2 linked regions of the Symmachiella dynata genome follow. The protein of the gene in region 1 binds, or shares a complex with, the protein of each later gene. Links are inferred from orthologs where the notes say so. Each region holds a gene or a part of one and is shown on either strand. Other genes may lie near its edges.

Region 1 (3,829 bases):
GATCAATAGGCTCACAATCCACACGGGAAGTAGGCTGGCGAACAAACCCCACAGAGCTGCTTTAAAATCGCCTCCCCATTGGCCGGGCAAGGGGAGTAGATCGCGCGGCTTGGCGCCGGCGGCAATGACCCACAGTGGAATCAACAAGGCACATTTGCCCAGCCCAGAATACGTGCCGGCTTGAATGCGGGTGAGGGGACTCGATTCGCTGTTCAGACCCAGCAGAGACACGACGGCCGTATCAACAAACACCCAAATGCCCAGTGCCGCCAAGATCGTCCAATGGTCCCAGCGGACCGGTCGTGGTTCGCATTGCTGTAGCGGCAGGCGGCCCTGTGTGAATTCGCGCACGGCGGTTGCCCAGACAGCGGCACTGATGAATCCGGCCAGCGTCATCAACAGTGGAATGAGATCGTCGAAGGGATACATACGCAACGACTACTCGCGGTTGAAGGCTCGTGCGATGATGACGTCCTGTTCCACGCGATGGCTGCGTGCCGAACCGGTGGCTGGACTGGCCGAGGAGGCTCGGCAGACACACGAGAGCGGAAACCGGTTGAACAAGCGTTCGCCGAACCGGCAGAACAGATAGCGCCAGGCACCCATGTTCTCCGGTTCGTCCTGGACCCAGACTGCGGGGATGCCCACGGGGTAGTCAGCTAGAATTTTGTCCAGACCTTCTTCATAGAGCGGGTACAGTTGCTCGATGCGGATGATGGCCACGTCATGGCGGTCCCATTCCGCTCGTTCGGCGATCAGGTCATAGTAGACCTTCCCGGTGCATAAGAGGATTCGCTTGACTTCGGCTGGATCACTTTCGAGCGCGTCGGGAATCGAATATTGGAACTCACCGGTGGCACATTCGTCGAGTGATGAGACTGCTTCGGGATGCCGTAGCAAGCTTTTGGGGGTCATGACGATCAGCGGTTTTTTCCAACGGCACAAGACTTGCCGTCGCAAACAATGAAACATTTGTGCCGGGGTTGTGGGGGAGACGATTTGCATGTTGTCGTCCGCGGCCAGGCTCAAAAACCGCTCCAACCGTGCGCTGGAATGCTCCGGCCCCTGCCCTTCGAATCCGTGGGGTAACAACACGACCACGCCGCTAAGCCGATCCCATTTATCCTCGCCGCTGGCGATGAACTGGTCGAAGATGACTTGCGCGGTATTGGCGAAGTCACCGAACTGTGCTTCCCAGATGACCAGTCCGTCAGGGCAGTCGAGGCTGTAGCCATATTCAAATCCGAGCACACCCGCTTCGGACAGCGGGCTGTTAAAGATATCAACCGCGCCTTGTTCGGGAGCAAGATGTCTGAGCGGAATGTAGGAGTGACCGTCGTCGTAGTCACACAGCACGGCGTGCCGATGACTGAACGTGCCGCGACCCACGTCTTGGCCGCTTAGCCGTAATCGCGTTCCTTCGGCAACCACGGTCCCCATGGCCAATGCCTCGGCAGCCCCCCAATCGAGCGGTCGTTTGCCGCCGGCCATTTCCCGACGGGCGGATAACAACCGATTGATTTTGGGGTGCGGAGTGAAATCGACCGGCAGTTCGGTTTGAATCTTCAAGATTTCACTGAGCACCGATTTGTCAACGGCCGTTGAGACGTGGTCCGCCTTGCTCACGTGTCCGCCATGATAGCCCAGCCAAACTCCCCCCAGCTTATCGACGCATTGAATAAAGGTATCGCGGCGGGCAATTGCCAAATCCTTTTCCAGTTCTTTGCGTCGGTCCTCGATGATGGCGTCGGCTTCTTCTTTGGTCATGCCTCGCAACGACAACAGGTGATTCAAATACGCCTCGAAGACCGTGGGACGGTTTTTGATTGCGCGATACATCACCGGTTGCGTGAACATCGGCTCGTCGCCCTCGTTGTGGCCGCGGCGGCGATAACAGTACATATCGATGATCACGTCGCGCTGGAATTCGCGGCGAAAATCGAGCGCCAAATCAACGACCTGTGCCACCGCCTCGGGATCTTCTCCATTCACGTGGAAGATCGGGCTTTGCAGCATCTTGGCGACGTCGGTGGCATAGGTGCTCGAACGCGCCTCTTTGGGGCCGGTGGTGAAACCAATTTGATTGTTGACGATGACGTGAATCGTGCCCCCGGTGGAGTATCCGGGTAACTCGCTGAGGTTCAAGGTCTCTTGGACGATTCCCTCCCCGGCAAAGGCGGCGTCGCCGTGAATTAAGATCGCCATACTGCGGTGACCTTCGGTGTCGCCTTTACGATCCTGTTTGGCTCGTAGTCGTCCCACAGCAACGGGGTTCACGAATTCCAGATGGCTAGGGTTGAAACAGAGTGTGAGGTGCACTTCATTGCCGCCGGCGGTCGTCCAATCCGAACTGTGTCCGAGATGGTATTTGACGTCGCCGCGTCCGAAGTTCAGTTCGGGATCTTTGTCTTCAAATTCGCGGAAAATTAGCCGGGGGCTTTTTCCCAGAATGTTGGCCAACACGTTCAGCCGCCCGCGATGCGCCATGCCCAGCACGATTTCGCGAACACCGTCGTCCCCCGCTTTGTCGATCGCCATATCGAGCAATGGAATCAGACTTTCAGCCCCTTCCAACGAAAAACTTTTGGCGCCGACAAATTTGGTTTGGATGAATTCTTCAAACAGGACGGCGTTGCTCAAACGGGTCAGAATCCGCAACTGCTCGTCCCGGCCCAGCTTGATGTGGTTGGCAGTCTTCTCCATGCGATCTTGCAGCCATTGCCGTACGCTCAGGCTGTCAATGTGCATGAACTGCGCGCCGATGGAGCGGCAATAGGTGGTTTGCAGCCATTTGATCATGGCGCGGATCGTGTTGACTTCCGGTCCGCCGAACCATTCGGTCGACATCGGCCGTTGGAGGTCTTGTTCGGTGAAGCCGTAAAAAGCCGGGTCCAGTTCCGCCGGGCTGCTGCGTGGTTGATCCAGCGGATCGACTGCAGCAATGATGTGTCCCCGCACGCGAAAGTTGCGGATTAATTGGTCCAAGCGTTCCTGCAATCCAGCCATGTCTTGGACATCGCTAGATTTTTTGCCGTTGGTGGAGACGTTCGATGTTGGATTGAACAGGCTGCGTTGGCCGAACGGCGATTGCGCGGATTGCGGAGGCGGACCCTCTTGGCCCAGCATCTCTTCGCGGAACCAAGCCCGCCATTGTTCGGGGACCGACGTGGGATCGCGCTGGAATTCGGCGAAGAGTTGCTCGACGAAGGCCAAACTTTGGCTGTTGAGTTGTTCGCCGATGTGCGTGCCGTTTTGTGTTTCGGCGGGGATGCTGTCTGAGGGAGCGTGATTCATGGGCCTGATGTTGCCGCAACCAAAAATGAAGAAGACTGAATACAGGCAGAAAGCCCGCACACGTTAAGCCGTCAATGTCTGTAGCGCCTCTTCGCGGGTCGCCACGATCGGCACAATTTTGGACATGTTCATTGTGCCTAGAACTTCCAACATCTGTGACGATGCGTTGCAAATGACCGATTTGCCTCCATGCTTACGCACAGCTTTGGCGAAGACAATCATCATGCCGATGAATTCGGACCCGAAATAAAAGGCGTCCGAGAGATCAATCAAGAGGCCTTTGATCTCTTTGTTGGCTAAATCCCGCTGCATGGAACTAGATGCCATGTGAAAATCACGATACCGAAATTCACCCGCGCCGAAGTGCGGGATGAGGATTAAGATATCGCCGTTCTGTTCCGTTTCATAAATACTCATACAGTAACCGTCGTTCCGAATCGAGAATCCCTTTTGTCAGTCCACCACGCGACGATTAATGCGTCCCTATTGGGAAAAAATCAGCGAAATCGGCAACGTTCAGCATGGCATCGCAAAA
Region 2 (3,058 bases), 4.8 Mb from region 1 along the record:
TTGGGAACCACCCCGCGCACCAGTAAGGCGACATGCTCCGCACTGTTCGGCGATTTGAGGTTAGCCAACACATTGCCCTCGCGATCCAACACGCAGACCTGAATGAACGACTGGTGGTAGTCGAGTCCGACAAAAAACGATAAACTGGACATGCTCGTTGCTCCTGATAGGACCAAATTGTTGCGTGAAATCAAACTTGGTTGTATCACAGCAACGAGCTTTCATCCCCATCTACGGCTGTGTTATCGTTTGCGAAACAAGATCCATGAACCAACCGCCAAGGCGACGCCGACGCCGCACACGGCCGACAGCGTGATTTTGAACACCTGATTGTTCGACTCGACCGCCGGTGAGGGAGGAACAGGTGCGTCGGCCGGTTTTCGAACTTCGGCCGGGGGCGTGGCATCCTCTGCGAAGGCTGGTGAGGGCTCGTATTTGCTGGCCGCCACCACCATGACGGCAGCGACACAGAGAATCACAGCCCAGCGAATATTAAAAAATTGCATTTGCCGCTGTTTCCGGAAAAGTTACATGGTTCGTCGCCAAGCCCCTTGTATCTCCCCGCCGAAACTGCCACAAGCGGGATTGGACCGGTCTATGATATGACCGTGAATTCGGCGCGACAAGCTTGCCAAGCTTTGACAAAGCCAAGCAATCCATCAACAATGCGCATTGAGCAGCGCGGACTGATACCTACACACCAAAAAGGCACGTATACTGATGTCTATTGATATTAAGGTCCCCACGGTGGGGGAATCGATCAACGAAGTCTTCATTGGCGAATGGCACGTCGCCGAAGGAGACTGGATCGAAATGGACCAACCTCTGGTCGGACTCGAAACGGACAAGGCGACCTTCGACGTTCCCGCACCAGAGAGCGGCATTATTACCAAAATCACCAAAGGGGCAGGTGAAGAAGCAGCGATCGGCGAGATCATCGGGCAATTGGAGCCAGGGGAGAATCCAGGCGGTAGCGAACCGGCAGAAGCTGAAGCAGGAGCAACTAAGGCAAAAGCAGATAAAAAAACCGAATCCAAAACGGCCTCATCCGGAGAGCAAATCGTCATGCCGGCAGCTGCGCGGATGATGGCCGAAACCGGAATCGCTGCCAGCGACGTCACAGCGACCGGTCCGGGTGGACGTCTGCTCAAAGAAGACGTGCAGCGGGCTGCCGACACGTCCCAATCGTCATCGCAAACTCCCTCGACGGCCGCCTCAGAAAACGGGCGGTTGGAAAAAACGGTGCCGATGAGCCCCATCCGTCGCCGCATTGCCGAACGACTTGTCGAAGCCCAACAAAACGCCGCTCTGCTGACGACATTCAACGAGATCGACATGTCGGCCGTCAAAGATGCCCGCGCACGGTACAAAGACGCGTTTATCAAAAAGCACGACGTCAAACTGGGCTTCATGTCCTTCTTCGTCAAAGCAGCCGTCGCCGCCTTGAACGAATTTCCGCAGGTCAATGCGCAGGTCCGCGGCAAAGAGATGGTGTACTACAATTACTACGACATTGGCATTGCCGTGGGTGGTGGTAAAGGACTCATCGTGCCGGTGCTTCGCAATGCTGAGCGGATGAGCTTTGCCGAAGTCGAAAAAACGATCAACGATTTCGGTCGCCGCGCGCAAGAAAATAAAATCGGTATCGAGGAACTGCAAGGCGGCACGTTCACGATCACCAACGGCGGCGTCTACGGTTCGCTACTCTCAACGCCCATCGTCAATCCGCCCCAAAGCGGCGTGCTCGGCATGCACGGCATCATCGATCGCCCAATCGCCGTCAACGGCGAAGTCGTCATCCGCCCCATGATGTACGTCGCCCTGACCTACGACCACCGCATCGTCGATGGCCGTGAAGCGGTCAGCTTTTTGAAGCGGATTAAAGAGGTGATTGAGGACCCGGCACGGTTGGTGCTGGAGGTGTGACGCGGCCGTTGGCCGCAGGCTTTAGGCTGTAGACTTTAGACCGTAGGGTTGTCAGGCGGACGTGTCCCTACACGCCCAAACACGCACCAAACGTATGACCAAAGGCCTTACGACACCTTTGGGCAACGCCCCAGGGGAGAGGCGTGTGAACCTGGATTTGGCTGTCGGCCAAATACACAGCGCGGCAAATGCCCAACGCTGGAATTGCGGCTTCCAATTCTTGCGGTGTTGCCCTCTGAAATGACCGCAGCGCGGCTGAACTCCCCCTGCTGGCGCAGAGTCATAACGTTGAACCGCTCGGAAACGGAATGCGAAGAAAGTCCCCTGTTCCTTGAGAGCGTGTTTTCAAAATGGGAGGGCAGCGGTTCCGTCCGAGCCGCGATGCCCCCTATTGCTTGCCTCGGCCATGGACATCACCACATTTTCCCGTACCAAAGGCCACAATGCGGCTCAGCAGGAGCTTCGCCCTCCCGGGACGCTGGATGGCAGTTGTACAACGTAATTTGAAAACACATTCCCTAAGGCAATTTCACTTCTCAAGAAACAAATCGAACCATGCTTATGCATAAAAATAAAAAGCGTCATTCATAAAATAAAATGTTGAAAAGGCCAACACAGTAACTTACAACCTATCGAGACCGTCTAAGAAGCAGAAGAGGCTGATCAATCGAATAGTCGCCGCTCGAAATTGGATGCAACGATTCAGCCGCAGAATTTGAAGACAGATTATTTACACCTAGAGATGCAAAGGAAATTCGAAATGCTGAACGGTATCAAAATTCATGGGTTGGTGCTGATGGGCTTGGGGGCAGTGCTTGCCTTCGCCTTGGATGGAAACGAGGCAAAGGCGGCGGATAAGCCCAATATTGTCTTCATCATGGGTGATGATATTGGGATGTGGAATATTGGCGCATATCATCGCGGGATGATGGCCGGGCGGACTCCGAATATCGACACGCTCGCACGCCAAGGCGCGATCTTCACCGATTACTATGCTGAGGCAAGCTGCACAGCCGGCCGAGCCAACTTTATCACGGGAGAATTGCCGATCCGCACCGGTTTGACAACCGTGGGCCAAGCGGGAGCCACGATCGGCATGCCGGCTCAGGCGCCGACGATTGCCACTGCACTC

What was found.
Region 2: Mal52_RS26470 (region 1) and odhB share a complex: the UniProt entries of both Escherichia coli proteins name them as parts of the 2-oxoglutarate dehydrogenase (OGDH) complex. The link is inferred for Symmachiella dynata from one-to-one orthologs.

What each region holds. Positions count from the first base shown.
Region 1 is NZ_CP036276.1:6,944,421-6,948,249, reverse strand. What follows is about bases 239-3,688. They hold Mal52_RS26470 (2-oxoglutarate dehydrogenase E1 component), read right to left. Parts: upstream 3,295-3,688; coding sequence 439-3,294; downstream 239-438. Other genes in these bases: Mal52_RS26465 (STAS domain-containing protein), read right to left, coding at 3,358-3,688; Mal52_RS26475 (CPBP family intramembrane glutamic endopeptidase), read right to left, coding at 239-429. Outside these bases: more of Mal52_RS26475, read right to left, coding at 1-238; more of Mal52_RS26465, read right to left, coding at 3,689-3,711. UniProt on the Escherichia coli protein: E1 component of the 2-oxoglutarate dehydrogenase (OGDH) complex which catalyzes the decarboxylation of 2-oxoglutarate, the first step in the conversion of 2-oxoglutarate to succinyl-CoA and CO(2).
Region 2 is NZ_CP036276.1:2,121,319-2,124,376, reverse strand. Bases 1-2,823 are described here. They hold odhB (2-oxoglutarate dehydrogenase complex dihydrolipoyllysine-residue succinyltransferase), read left to right. Parts: upstream 1-720; coding sequence 721-1,926; downstream 1,927-2,823. Other genes in these bases: Mal52_RS08205 (arylsulfatase), read left to right, coding at 2,687-2,823; Mal52_RS08215 (hypothetical protein), read right to left, coding at 243-506; Mal52_RS08220 (IS110 family RNA-guided transposase), read right to left, coding at 1-152. Outside these bases: more of Mal52_RS08205, read left to right, coding at 2,824-3,058. UniProt on the Escherichia coli protein: E2 component of the 2-oxoglutarate dehydrogenase (OGDH) complex which catalyzes the second step in the conversion of 2-oxoglutarate to succinyl-CoA and CO(2).